2 regions of the Alkalibacillus sp. S2W genome follow, and region 2 is predicted to be linked to the other one. Evidence: a T-box and tRNA genes for the amino acid it is inferred to sense, from the RefSeq annotation. Region 2 holds a T-box; the other holds one or more tRNA genes.
What was found. The T-box of region 2 lies ahead of ileS (isoleucine--tRNA ligase). A T-box ahead of a tRNA ligase gene usually reads a tRNA of that ligase, here a tRNA-Ile.
Positions count from the first base shown of each region.

Region 1: it has a tRNA-Ile gene. The T-box ahead of ileS (isoleucine--tRNA ligase) is inferred to sense a tRNA for this amino acid. The anticodon was not compared.

Region 1 covers NZ_CP177234.1:469,606-476,861, forward strand. The annotation lists gene ACKXGF_RS02580 (hypothetical protein) at 1-361, opposite strand, end outside; one part of gene ACKXGF_RS02585 (IS3 family transposase) at 478-1,352, opposite strand; one part of gene ACKXGF_RS02585 (IS3 family transposase) at 1,352-1,601, opposite strand; gene ACKXGF_RS02590 (hypothetical protein) at 1,726-2,403, shown strand; gene ACKXGF_RS02595 (zinc ribbon domain-containing protein) at 2,581-2,763, shown strand; tRNA gene ACKXGF_RS02600 (tRNA-Asn) at 3,030-3,104, shown strand; tRNA gene ACKXGF_RS02605 (tRNA-Ser) at 3,106-3,196, shown strand; tRNA gene ACKXGF_RS02610 (tRNA-Glu) at 3,204-3,275, shown strand; tRNA gene ACKXGF_RS02615 (tRNA-Asp) at 3,279-3,355, shown strand; tRNA gene ACKXGF_RS02620 (tRNA-Gln) at 3,369-3,443, shown strand; tRNA gene ACKXGF_RS02625 (tRNA-Leu) at 3,571-3,656, shown strand; tRNA gene ACKXGF_RS02630 (tRNA-Arg) at 3,725-3,801, shown strand; tRNA gene ACKXGF_RS02635 (tRNA-Gly) at 3,821-3,894, shown strand; tRNA gene ACKXGF_RS02640 (tRNA-Ile) at 3,900-3,977, shown strand; rRNA gene ACKXGF_RS02645 (16S ribosomal RNA) at 4,104-5,668, shown strand; rRNA gene ACKXGF_RS02650 (23S ribosomal RNA) at 5,842-7,256, shown strand, end outside.
Region 2 covers NZ_CP177234.1:1,215,417-1,222,672, forward strand. The annotation lists gene ACKXGF_RS06585 (YggS family pyridoxal phosphate-dependent enzyme) at 1-478, shown strand, start outside; gene ACKXGF_RS06590 (cell division protein SepF) at 494-931, shown strand; gene ACKXGF_RS06595 (YggT family protein) at 953-1,219, shown strand; gene ACKXGF_RS06600 (RNA-binding protein) at 1,246-2,019, shown strand; gene ACKXGF_RS06605 (DivIVA domain-containing protein) at 2,109-2,666, shown strand; T-box leader at 2,751-2,963, shown strand; gene ileS (isoleucine--tRNA ligase) at 3,024-5,768, shown strand; gene lspA (signal peptidase II) at 5,901-6,389, shown strand; gene ACKXGF_RS06620 (RluA family pseudouridine synthase) at 6,367-7,256, shown strand, end outside.

The DNA.
Region 1 (7,256 bases), 750 kb from region 2:
AAAATAGAAAATCCCTTAATACAAGTATGTTATGATTGATAGTAACTGCGGATTTATTTTCAGATACTAATTGGTTAAGGTAATATTCTACTTTGAAGAAGTCTAATGTTGATAATCTAGCTTCTGACTCATCGAATATAAATATATTTTTATTTAGCCAATTTAAAAACGAAGTGATTATCTGACCTCTGCTCTTCAATGTATTATACTTCGCACCTCTTTTTGTATATAGAAAATTAGAAACGGGATGGACTTTAAATAGCCCTTTGTCATTCAATACAACAATGTGACACATATGTATATCCTGACCCGTTTTTAAAGTTGATTTGCTACTACGCAAAGCGAATTTATATGAAGTCAAATTATCACCTTCTAAAATAGAGTTTCTTCCTATTATATATATAATAACTTAAATAGGAGAGAATTCGTAAAAAATAACTAATTTAATTATCAAAATTATGGTATGTCAACACTAAACTAGACAAAAACGTTAAGGTCTTTCGACTTGAATTCGGTAGGTGTTAAGTAATCCAGTGAACCATGGATGCGAATGTGATTGAACCAGTTCACAAAATCAAATAATTCAAGGTCAAGTTCTTGTTGGTTAATAAAATGGGAACCCCTAACAAACTCTATTTTGATGGCTTTAAACGTGGCTTCAGCAACAGCATTGTCATACGGATTACCTTTGTTGCTCAGGGATCGTTCAATATCGAACGAATTAAGAGCCTCATCAATGATCGTGTTTTTAAATTCGCTTCCCCGGTCCGTGTGAAACAATTGAAATTGACGAAGATCTTTTTGAACAGATGCAAATGCACGGTGAACTAACCCCGCATCCTTATGGGGGCCAGCACTATGTCCAATAATCTCACGATTATATAAATCGATAAGCACACAAATATAATGCCAGCCATGCCCAACACGAACATAGGTTAAGTCGCTTACCATCACTTTATGTGGTTCGGATTGATCAAACTCACGGTTCAATGAGTTGCCAATCTCAGATTCATTAGCTTGGGATTTCATGGGTTTAAATTGAGCAACCGTATACTTAGATACTAAACCTTGTTCTTTCATAATCCGTCCGATGCGACGTCGAGAGACGGTCCACCCTAATTTAGCGAGTTCAACTTTAATTTTTCGTTGACCATAGTTTTGTCGGCTATCTTTAAATAGTTGAACAATCTGTTCTACGAGTTCGTTCTCGGTGTTCTCACGAGCTTTAGATTCATAATAGTACGTACTTTTAGGAATTTGTAGGACGTCACACATTGCTGATACCGAGTATTTGTGACGGTTTTGACGAATCACATCTACTTTCGTCCCATAATCAGCGCGGCTTGCTTTAAAATATCATTTTCCATAGCCAGTTGTTGATTTTTATTGCGTAGTTGTATAAGTTCTTCCTGTTCAGGTGTCCGATTGTCTTTTTCTTCAAAGGACCCGCTATCACGGTATTGCTTGACCCACCTATCGAAGGTGGAAGACGTTAATTCGTATTCTTTAATAATATCAGCACGAGGTTTTCCTGACGTATAAAGCTGTACTAATTGTTCTTTGAATTCCTTTGAAAACGATCTTCTTTGACGTTTGGTCATATGTTTTCTCCTCAGTTTTTATATTTGAACCAAGTGTATATGACCTTAGTGAAACTGTCCAATTAAGTGTAACCGGTCCATTATGATATTTTTAAGTGAAGCAAGTATAAAGGGGATGACTTTTATGGAGTTTAATTGGTTGAAGGAAAAAGTGGATAGACCTTTAATAGATTTATTTCAAACTAGTGCTGAACTGACACCTTATATTGGGAACACTCTACAAGCAATAAAAATGAGACGTTTAGAAAGTAGAGTAGAACAACATAAGAAGAAGTTAGAGGTTATAAACCAATATCTAGGAATCAGCAAACTATCTGTTGAGTTTTTTAGTGAAAGGATTTTTCCCATAGTATTAGGGGATTTGATTGAAGAACACGAAGATGCGAAAATCAATTTCATATTTAATGGAGTTACAAATGTTTTTATTGAGGAAGAGACCGAAGAATCTGTAATCTTAACGCATTTTGATACTTTAAGAAGCCTTCGTTATGTGGATATTAAGAGATTCTTTGTAATTGCTGATAAATTCCGACATATTAGTGAGTATCCACTAAATAATAACGAACCCATAACTGAAAGAATTGACGACAAGCTTGTATCGTTAGGGTTAATAAATACACCAACCTTTTGGGAACAAGATGTAAGGCATAAATTAGAGGATATAAGTGTCACTTCTTATGGAAGTGAGTTTATGTGTTTTATTAAATCGGATGATGAATTTGATGTTAAGCATAGTGATATAGAAGGTGAAAGTAAAGACCCGAATGAATGGTTAAAGGAAATAAAAAAAAGAGGTAAATAATAAGTTAAAACCAAATAAAGAAACGAAGAATGCAACAAAACTCTTGTGTAAAGCAGATTTGTTTATAATTAAAACCCAACAAGTAGTTAAAACCTATATTTATCATATAATTGCCATTATCATCTACATATTGAAGTCAAACCATTTCATCATCGTAGTCACGAATTCCGTGAGCTAATGAAACAAACAGATTCCCCACGCTTTTGTGAACAACTTCCATCAGAAGTAAGTAAGCAGCGATTACAATATAAATGTACAAATTGCGAATTGATCTTTAAGCGCAAAAGACGTATTAATACACAAAAATATCGTTGTAGTAAGTGTGGAGGTCGTATTAAAGAATTGGTTTCAGGTGATTGACAATCATTTTAGTTAAATGATACATTATGAAAGCTGTCAAAAGAACGATGAAAAAGTTTGCCCAAAAATAAACTAATTTCTATTGAACTAATTGACAGGAAAATAAAGATGTTATATGATACTAAATGTCGCTGAAAAACGTCAGCGTTTTACATCATGAGAAAGCATCATTGAAAACGAAATAAAATGTAAAAAAACACTTTACATGGATGGCGAAACAATTTATAATAATTTCTGCATTGAGCCAATTAACACTTTGAAAATATTCCAGCGTAGCTCAGAGGTAGAGCAATCGGCTGTTAACCGATTGGTCGCAGGTTCGAATCCTGCCGCTGGAGCCATGGAGAAGTACCCAAGTGGCTGAAGGGACACCCCTGCTAAGGGTGCAGGTCGCGTAAGCGGCGCGAGGGTTCAAATCCCTCCTTCTCCGCCATTAAAATGGCCCGTTGGTCAAGTGGTTAAGACACTGCCCTTTCACGGCAGTAACACGGGTTCGAATCCCGTACGGGTCACTTGGTCCGGTAGTTCAGTTGGTTAGAATGCCTGCCTGTCACGCAGGAGGTCGCGGGTTCGAGTCCCGTCCGGACCGCCATATTATATTAAGTTGGGCCATGGCCAAGCGGTAAGGCAACGGCTTTTGGTGCCGTCATGCGTAGGTTCGAATCCTACTGGCCCAGCCAACATTTTTTACAATTCAATAAATCAAATTAAGTCTTTTTTTATGTCTTTTAATCAATAGATTGATTTTATAGAATAAAGGTAAGGTCATTCTAAGAGGATCTATTGAACTTTCTAAGCCTATAACTTGCGGCCGTGGCGGAACGGCAGACGCGCTAGGTTGAGGGCCTAGTGGGGTTTTCCCCGTGGAGGTTCAAATCCTCTCGGCCGCACCATTTAACAAACTTAATTTTATTCTTGCAATCACTTATTATGTTTGATATTATAGTGTTTGTCGCAATAAGCGCCCGTAGCTCAATTGGACAGAGCGTTTGACTACGGATCAAGAGGCTAGGGGTTCGACTCCTCTCGGGCGCACCATTTATATATAATAGATCTTGCGGGTGTAGTTTAATGGTAAAACCTCAGCCTTCCAAGCTGATGTTGTGGGTTCGATTCCCATCACCCGCTCCATATATGGGCCTGTAGCTCAGTTCGGTTAGAGCGCACGCCTGATAAGCGTGAGGTCGGTGGTTCAAGTCCACTCAGGCCCACCATATAAATACATCGAACCTTGAAAACTAAACAAAATAGCCTGTCGTCAATTCGTTTTTCTTCTTATTTGTTAATAGGAAGAAAGCGGAGACGAAATAAGAAACAACAATAAGCCAAATCAAACACTTTAATTCGAGAGTTTGATCCTGGCTCAGGACGAACGCTGGCGGCGTGCCTAATACATGCAAGTCGAGCGCGGGAAGCGAGCTGAAGCCCTTCGGGGTGGACGCTCGTGGAACGAGCGGCGGACGGGTGAGTAACACGTGGGCAACCTACCTGTGAGACGGGGATAACTCCGGGAAACCGGGGCTAATACCGGATAACGCATCGAACCGCATGGTTCGATGATCAAAGATGGCTTCTAGCTATCACTCACAGATGGGCCCGCGGCGCATTAGTTAGTTGGTGAGGTAACGGCTCACCAAGGCGACGATGCGTAGCCGACCTGAGAGGGTGATCGGCCACACTGGGACTGAGACACGGCCCAGACTCCTACGGGAGGCAGCAGTAGGGAATCATCCGCAATGGACGCAAGTCTGACGGTGCAACGCCGCGTGAGCGATGAAGGTCTTCGGATCGTAAAGCTCTGTTGTGAGGGAAGAACAAGTGCCGTTCGAATAGGGCGGCACCTTGACGGTACCTCACCAGAAAGCCCCGGCTAACTACGTGCCAGCAGCCGCGGTAATACGTAGGGGGCAAGCGTTGTCCGGAATTATTGGGCGTAAAGCGCGCGCAGGCGGTTCCTTAAGTCTGATGTGAAAGGCCACAGCTCAACTGTGGAGGGCCATTGGAAACTGGGGAACTTGAGGACAGAAGAGGAGAGCGGAATTCCACGTGTAGCGGTGAAATGCGTAGATATGTGGAGGAACACCAGTGGCGAAGGCGGCTCTCTGGTCTGTAACTGACGCTGAGGCGCGAAAGCATGGGTAGCGAACAGGATTAGATACCCTGGTAGTCCATGCCGTAAACGTTGAGTGCTAGGTGTTAGGGGGTCCAACCCTTAGTGCTGCAGTTAACGCAATAAGCACTCCGCCTGGGGAGTACGGCCGCAAGGCTGAAACTCAAAGGAATTGACGGGGGCCTGCACAAGCGGTGGAGCATGTGGTTTAATTCGACGCAACGCGAAGAACCTTACCAGGTCTTGACATCTTCGGACAGCCCAAGAGATTGGGTCTTCCCTTCGGGGACCGAATGACAGGTGGTGCATGGTTGTCGTCAGCTCGTGTCGTGAGATGTTGGGTTAAGTCCCGTAACGAGCGCAACCCCTGATCTTAGTTGCCAGCATTCAGTTGGGCACTCTAGGATGACTGCCGGTGACAAACCGGAGGAAGGCGGGGATGACGTCAAATCATCATGCCCCTTATGACCTGGGCTACACACGTGCTACAATGGATGGTACAAAGGGAAGCCAAACCGCGAGGTCAAGCTAATCCCATAAAGCCATTCTCAGTTCGGATTGTAGGCTGCAACTCGCCTGCATGAAGCCGGAATCGCTAGTAATCGCGGATCAGAATGCCGCGGTGAATACGTTCCCAGGCCTTGTACACACCGCCCGTCACACCACGAGAGTTGGCAACACCCGAAGTCGGTGGGGTAACCTTCACGGAGCCAGCCGCCGAAGGTGGGGCCAATGATTGGGGTGAAGTCGTAACAAGGTAGCCGTATCGGAAGGTGCGGCTGGATCACCTCCTTTCTAAGGAATATAGGAGGCGACAGTGCTATTTTGTTTAGTTTTGAAGGATCGATGATCCTTTGAAAAGTACCTTGAAAACTAGATAAGATGAGATACCAAAGCATCGAAAAGCAAGTAAAGACACAAGCGTCTTTTCACGCATAACTTGATGGTTCGCCATGAAGTTAAGAGTTAGTTAAGTGAACAAGGGCGCACGGTGGATGCCTTGGCACTAGGAGTCGAAGAAGGACGGGACAAACACCGATATGCCTCGGCGAGCAGTAAGTAAGCGTCGACCCGGGGATGTCCGAATGGGGAAACCCACGACCCGTAATGGGGTCGTATCCATGGCTGAATACATAGGTCATGGAAGACAACTCAGGGAACTGAAACATCTCAGTACCTGAAGGAAGAGAAAGCAGCCGCGATTTCCTGAGTAGCGGCGAGCGAAACGGAAACAGCCCAAACCAAGGCGCATGCGTCTTGGGGTTGTAGGACACGCCAAACGGAGTGATCAAGATACACGGTAGATGAAGCAACCTGGAACGGTTCGCCAGAGACGGTAATAGCCCGGTAATCGAAACGGTGTATCCTCCGGCGTGGATCCTGAGTACGACGGAACACGTGTTATTCCGTCGGAATCCGGGAGGACCATCTCCCAAGGCTAAATACTCCCTAGTGACCGATAGTGAACCAGTACCGTGAGGGAAAGGTGAAAAGCACCCCGGAAGGGGAGTGAAATAGAACCTGAAACCGTGTGCCTACAAGTAGTCGAAGCCCGTTAATGGGTGACGGCGTGCCTTTTGTAGAATGAACCGGCGAGTTACGAGGACGAGCAAGGTTAAAGAGCAGATCTGGAGCCGCAGCGAAAGCGAGTCTGAACAGGGCGCATTAGTTCGTCATCGTAGACCCGAAACTGTGTGATCTACCCATGTCCAGGGTGAAGGTCAGGTAACACTGACTGGAGGCCCGAACCCACGTATGTTGAAAAATGCGGGGATGAGGTGTGGGTAGCGGTGAAATGCCAATCGAACACAGAGATAGCTGGTTCTCTCCGAAATAGCTTTAGGGCTAGCCTCAACGTAGCGAGTCTTGGAGGTAGAGCACTGATTGGACTAGGGGCCCCTATCGGGTTACCGAATTCAGTCAAACTCCGAATGCCAATGACTTACCGTTGGGAGTCAGACTATGGGTGATAAGGTTCATAGTCGAAAGGGAAACAGCCCAGACCGCCAGCTAAGGTCCCTAAGTATGTGTTAAGTGGGAAAGGATGTGACGTTGCTCAGACAACCAGGATGTTAGCTTAGAAGCAGCTATCATTTAAAGAGTGCGTAATAGCTCACTGGTCGAGTGACGTTGCGCCGAAAATTTACCGGGGCTAAACACATCACCGAAGCTGCGGATTGTCCGCAGGACAATGGTAGGAGAGCGTTCTAAGGGCTTAGAAGTCAGACCGTGAGGACTGGTGGAGCGCTTAGAAGTGAGAATGCCGGTATGAGTAGCGAAAAAGAAGTGAGAATCTTCTTCACCGTAAGCCTAAGGTTTCCTGAGGAAGGCTCGTCCGCTCAGGGTAAGTCGGGACCTAAGCCGAGGCCGAAAGGCGTAGGCG
Region 2 (7,256 bases):
TGCGATCGGACAAGCCGCTAATTGGCATTTTATTGGCACGTTACAATCTCGAAAGGTGAAAGACGTGATTGGAAACGTCACAACGATTCATTCTTTGGATCGTGTTTCTTTAGCGGAAGAAATAAACAAACGAGCCAATCGGACTATTCCTTGTTACGTACAAGTTAATACGAGTGGTGAAGATTCTAAACATGGTTTGGTCCCTAGTGAAGTTATAACCTTTATTGAGGGACTTTCGCAGTACTCAAATATAAAGGTGGCAGGTCTGATGACGATGGCACCGTTAGTTGAAGATGAAACGATAATCCGTCAGAGTTTCCGTTCATTAAAAGAACTACGTGATGATATTCAACAACTAAACCTCTCGTTTGCTCCGTGTCAACATTTATCTATGGGAATGAGTCATGACTTTAAAATAGCAATTGAAGAAGGAGCAACTCACATACGGATTGGATCAAGGTTAGTAGGACAAGAATAATAGGAGAGGATTGCAATGAGCTTTAAAGACAAATTCAAATCATTTTTTGATCTTGATGAACAACCTTCTTTTGAAGAAGAATCCAAAAGTTATAGAAAACAACCAGCAACTCATCAACAAGAGGCAGAGCAACCTGTAAAACCTCAAACACATGATAATGTGGTCAGTCTAACCTCAATTCAGAACGATGCCAAAATGGTTTTATTTGAACCTACCGACTTTGATGATGTTCAAGAGATTGCTGAACACGTTAAGAAGAAGAAATCAGTTGTGATTAATTTACAACGTGTCGATCACCCTACAGGATTAAGAATTGTCGATTTTCTCAGTGGTACCGTTAATGCCTTGAATGGTGATATTCAAAAATTAGGGCAAAAAACATTCTTGTGTACCCCAGAAAACGTTAATATATCAGGTAGTATTTCAGAAATTTTTAATGAAGATGAACAGTAGCTTTGAGAGGATGAAGAGATTTTGGGTCAAATATTAAGTCTGCTTTTAACAGCAGTTCAAATTTATTCATTTATGATCATTGGGTATATTCTAATGTCCTGGTTTCCAGGTGCACGGGAGTCGGGTATTGGTCAATTTTTAGAAAAAGCTGTTGAGCCGTATTTAGAACCATTTCGTAAAATCATTCCTTCACTTGGAATGATAGATATATCACCAATTGTTGCTATTATTGCTTTAAATTTAGCAACGAATGGCTTGGTATTTATTTTTACAAGTTTTTTAATGTAAGCTATACATGAAAGAAAGAGGAAGCTATGGACTTATATCAACACTTTAGGGCAGAAGAACAACCGTTTATTGATCAAGTACTTGATTGGCGCGATCAAGTAGAACGACAATACACCCCTGTTTTAAGTGACTTCCTAGATCCGCGAGAACAATTAATATTTCGGTCTATTATTGGTTATGATGAGAGATTTAATCTGACCTTTCATGGTGGATATGAACGATCCGAACGAAAGCGAGCTATACTAGCACCCTTCTATGAAGATGTAAAAGAAGAGGATTATAATCTCTCGATCTTACAAGGACAGTATAATGCAAAATTCGTTTCGCTTAGCCACCGTGATCTACTTGGAACGGTCATGTCTTTAGGTTTGCATCGAAAGAAATTAGGGGATTTAATTGTAGAAGATGGTCAATTTCAAATCATCTGTGATCATGATTTGGCAATGTATTTACAAATGAATATCGATAAGATCAAAAACACTCGAATTAACTTACATGAAGCATCTCAAGAAGACATTTTAACGGCTAGCTATGAGTGGAAAGAGAAGGATGGGACGGTTTCATCAACTCGACTGGATGCTATTTTAAAAGAAATTTATCAGATTTCCCGTCAAAAAGCACAACAATTGATTGAGAAAGAAGCTGTTAAGATAAATCATCGCACAGTCAATAATTCGTCCTTTTCATTACAACCTGGTGATCTGATATCCTTAAAATCATATGGTCGTAGTCAAGTCGTTGATATTCTTGGGGAAACAAAGAAGCAAAAGATTCGTATTAAAACGGCAAAACTAAATTAATATCGTATTTTATTGCAGGAATACAGATGGTTTTGTCGAATTAATGATATACAGAGAACTGCATCGAAAACAAAAGGGGGTTCAAATCAATGGGTCTTACGCCGTTAGATATTCATAATAAAGAGTTTACAAGAGGATTTCGTGGTTATGATGAAGATGAGGTTAACGAATTTCTAGATCAAGTCATTAAAGATTTTGAGAAAGTTGTTCGTGAAAAGAAGCAATTAGAAGAGCGTGTCAATGAAGCTGAAGAAAAACTGAATCATTTTAGTGACATTGAGGAAACATTGAACCGCTCCATTCTTGTAGCGCAGGAAACGGCTGATGAAGTGAAGAATAATGCCAATAAAGAAGCTAAATTAATCATTAAAGAAGCAGAGAAGAATGCTGATCGTATTGTTAATGATGCATTAGCTAAATCACGACAAGTTTCAATGGAAATTGAGGAGCTGAAGAAGCAAGCTAAAGTCTTTAGAACACGTTTGAAGATGTTAGTAGAAGCTCAGCTTGATATTATTGATAATAGTGATTGGGAAGACTTATTTGAAATTGATACTTCTGAAGAGGATGATCAACAACATTTATATGAAACAACACCTCAGGGTCATGGTTATGCCAATGATTCTACATCTGATTCTTCTTACTAGTGTTTAATTGCGTTATGTCTTGACTTGTAATGGGAAATTATCTATAATTTTTTTATCATGAATCATAATGAAACGAAATAATAATCGATTGCATTGAAAGGAAGAGTACTTCAAGAAAGTTATCAAAGCGAGCTAGGGTTGGTGTGAGCCTGGTGATAACACTTGTAGGAAGATCATCCTGGAGCACCCTTTTTGAAATGGCAGTAGAGAAGGGCGGTTCATTCACGTTACGAATGACGAGTGGAATGATGAAGGTCATTCAACTAGGGTGGTAACGCGAGCTTTCTCGTCCCTTATTAGGGGTGGGAAAGCTTTTTTTGTGAACACAAATAAAAAGGAGATATAAGGAGGATTCTCATGAGTTATAAAGACACGTTGTTAATGCCGAAAACGGAATTTCCGATGCGCGGTAACTTGCCAAACCGTGAGCCAGAAATGCAACAGAAATGGGAAGATGAAGCCATTTACGAAAAAGTGCAAGAACGGACAGAAGGACGCCCGCTCTTTGTCTTACATGATGGCCCCCCATATGCGAACGGCGATCTACACATGGGGCACGCATTAAACAAAGTTCTAAAAGATTTTATCGTCCGTTATAAATCTATGGCCGGCTTTCATGCACCATATGTTCCAGGATGGGATACACATGGTTTACCGATTGAAGTGGCTTTAACAAAGAAAAAGAAAATTAATCGTAAAGAAGTTCCTGTTCCTGAGTTTCGTGAAATGTGTAAACAGTATGCTCTAGAACAGCTAGACAATCAGAGAACACAATTTAAGCAACTAGGTGTGCGAGGCGATTGGGATAATCCATATATTACGCTTAATCCGTCTTTTGAAGCACAACAAATTCGTGTATTTGGCGAAATGGCGAAAGCAGGTTATATCTATAAAGGGAAAAAACCAGTCTATTGGTCACCTTCATCTGAATCAGCTTTAGCAGAAGCGGAAATTGAATATCATGATAAAAAATCCCCTTCAATCTATGTTGCGTTCGATGTGACGAATGGAAATGGTGTTTTAAATGGTGATGAGAAATTTGTTATTTGGACGACAACCCCATGGACAATTCCGGCTAACTTAGCGATTGCTGTGCATCCTGATCTTGATTATGTCGTGGTATCGACAGATCAAGGAAACTTTGTGATTGCAGAAGATCTTTTAGAAGAAGTTGCGGAAAAAGTAGAATGGCAAGAATATTCCATTCGTTCTCGTCATAAAGGTAAAGACTTAGAATATGCCAAAACACAGCATCCACTTTATGACCGTGAATCACTCATTATCCTTGGAGATCACGTGACTACTGAATCTGGTACAGGGTGTGTTCATACAGCACCTGGTCATGGTGAAGAAGACTACTGGATTGGTAAGACATATGGTTTAGATGCATTGTGTCCCGTGGATGAGAAGGGGGTTTTCACCGAAGAAGCACCTGGTTTTGCTGGCGAATTCTATGATAAGGCAAATAAATCAATTACGGAGCAATTAAATGAAAATGGAGCTTTATTAAAACTTGAATTTATGACTCACTCATACCCACATGATTGGCGTACGAAGAAACCGACAATCTTCCGTGCAACATCACAGTGGTTTGCATCCGTTAGTGATTTTCGTAATGATTTACTAGACGCAATTGAAAAGGTTGATTGGCACCCACATTGGGGTGAAACACGCATGTACAATATGGTGCGTGATCGTGAGGATTGGTGTATTTCTCGTCAGCGTGTATGGGGTGTCCCAATTCCTGTATTCTATGCGGAAAATGGCGAAGCAATCATTACTGACGAAACGATTGCCCACGTTTCCGACTTGTTCCGTGAACACGGTTCAAACATTTGGTTCGAACGCGATGCTAATGATTTATTACCTGAAGGCTTTACTCATCTAGGAAGTCCAAATGGTGAATTTACAAAAGAGACGGACATCATGGACGTATGGTTCGATTCAGGTTCGACTCACCAAGGTGTCTTACAAGAGCGAGAAGATTTAAGTCGTCCAGCTGATCTATACTTAGAAGGCTCTGATCAGTACCGTGGTTGGTTTAATTCCTCATTAACGACTGCCGTCGCAATTACTGGCGAATCACCATATAAAGGTATTTTAAGCCATGGGTTTACTCTAGATGGTGATGGAAGAAAGATGAGTAAGTCACTTGGAAATGTGATGGTTCCGTCTAAAATCATGAAACAGCTTGGTGCTGACATTTTACGCCTATGGGTGGCAAGCTCAGATTATGGTGCTGACGTTCGAGTTTCCAATGAGATTCTAAAACAAGTTTCAGAGGTTTATCGTAAAATTCGTAATACGATGCGATTCGTGTTAGGTAATTTACATGACTTTGATCCGAGCATCCATCGTGTTGCTGAAGAAGATTTAGAAGAAGTTGACCGTTACATGCTAATTCGTTTGCAAGAAACGGTAGCGAAAGTACGAAAAGCGTATGATAATTATGAATTCGCAACCATTTATCATACAATCAATAATTTCTGTACAGTTGACTTGAGCTCGTTCTATCTTGACTTTGCGAAAGATGTCTTATATATCGAAAAACAAGATAGCCATCGACGTCGTAGTATTCAAACGGTTTATCATGAGATTGTAGTAAGTTTAACACAGTTACTCTCACCAATCTTAGCTCATACAGCAGATGAATTATGGCAACATATTCCTGGTGTTGAAGCTGAAAATGTACAGTTAACGGATATGCCAGATGCTCGTCATGTCGTTGGTGAAGAAGATACCAAAGCGAAGTGGCAACAATTAATGGCCGTACGTGAAGATGTCTTAAAGGCATTAGAAGCTGCGCGTGATGATAAGGTGATTGGTAAATCCTTAGAAGCACATGTTACGATAGTACCGAAAGATGAACAAACACGTGACTTATTAGAGTCTGTGGATCATCTTCATCAATATTTAATTGTTTCAGAAGCTTCTGTTGTCGAACATTATGATCCAGCGAAAGCTTATGAACATGTATCAGTTGCGGTTGATCGCCATGAAGGCGAAACGTGTCAACGTTGCTGGGTATCATCCCATTCTGTGGGTCAACACAGTGATTATCCAGATTTATGTGATCGTTGTGCAGACGTTTTATCATCATAATACGATCATTCAACGAGCTAACCCTTAAGAACCAGGGTTAGCTCTTTTTTTGATTAACAACATTAATCGTGTTTTCAGTCGTTTTATGGTAAAATGCAAGAGGAAAAAAGTGAATATGGAGGTTATGATGCGTTGATTTATTATATATTAGCTTTATTTTTAATAGTCCTAGATCAAGTCACAAAATGGGTCGTCGTTAAAACGATGGACGTTCGAGATTCAATTGAAGTCATTCCAGGTTTCTTTCACATCACATCCCACCGAAATAGTGGAGCCGCTTGGGGCATGCTAGAAGACCAAATGTGGTTATTCTATATCGTAACGGTATTCGTTGTTGGTGTCATCGTCTATTACATGATTCAGTATCGTCATGGATACAGACTATTGAATATTGGATTAGCCTTCATATTAGGCGGTGCAATAGGTAATTTTATCGACCGACTCCGAATTCAAGAAGTGATCGATTTCTTTGATTTTATGATATTTAATTATAACTTCCCGATATTTAACGTAGCGGACAGTGCATTAACAGTTGGTGTTATTCTGATTATTATCTTGATGTTATATGACGAATGGCAGAATAAGAAAGGTGAAAAACATGACGGAAAAACAACAAATTAAAGTGGATCATACTTATCAAGGAAAACGTCTTGATCATGTTTTAGCGCAATTAAATCAAGAAGCTTCTCGTTCACAGGTTCAGTCATGGGTGAAAGATGGACATGTTACTGTAAACGGGAAACAAGTTAAGAACAATTATAAGTGTCAATTGAACGATCTTGTAGAATGGCAAGAGCCAGAACCAGAAGATATGACACTTGAGCCTGAAAACATCCCATTAGACATTCGGTTTGAAGATGAACATTTGCTTGTTGTGAACAAACCTAAAGGGATGGTTGTCCATCCTGCTTTTGGCCACGAAAAAGGGACGCTCGTGAACGCTTTATTATATCACTGTAATGATTTGTCTGGTATAAATGGGGTTAATCGTCCAGGTATTGTTCATCGCATTGATAAAGATACAAGTGGCCTGTTAGTCGTTGCTAAACATGACAAAGCGCATGAGCGACTATCAGAACAATTAATGAATAAGGAAATTAAACGTCAATATGAAGCACTCGTACATGGCGTTATTTCGCATGAATTAGGTACGATTGATGCTCCTATTGGACGTGATCCTAATGACCGCCAAAAAATGGCGATAGTGGATGAAGGTAAGCCAGCTATTACCCATTTTTCCGTCGTTGAAAAGTTCAATGATTACACACATGTCAGTTGTGAACTAGAGACGGGGCGAACGCATCAAATTCGTATACACTTTAAGTACATTAATCATCCATTAGTAGGTGATCCGAAATATGGTTATCGTAAAACCTTAGATACTGATGGTCAGGCGCTCCATGCGAAAACATTATCTTTCACACATCCGATAAATGGTGAGGATATGATGATCACCGCAGAGCCACCACAAATCTTTTTAGATACGAT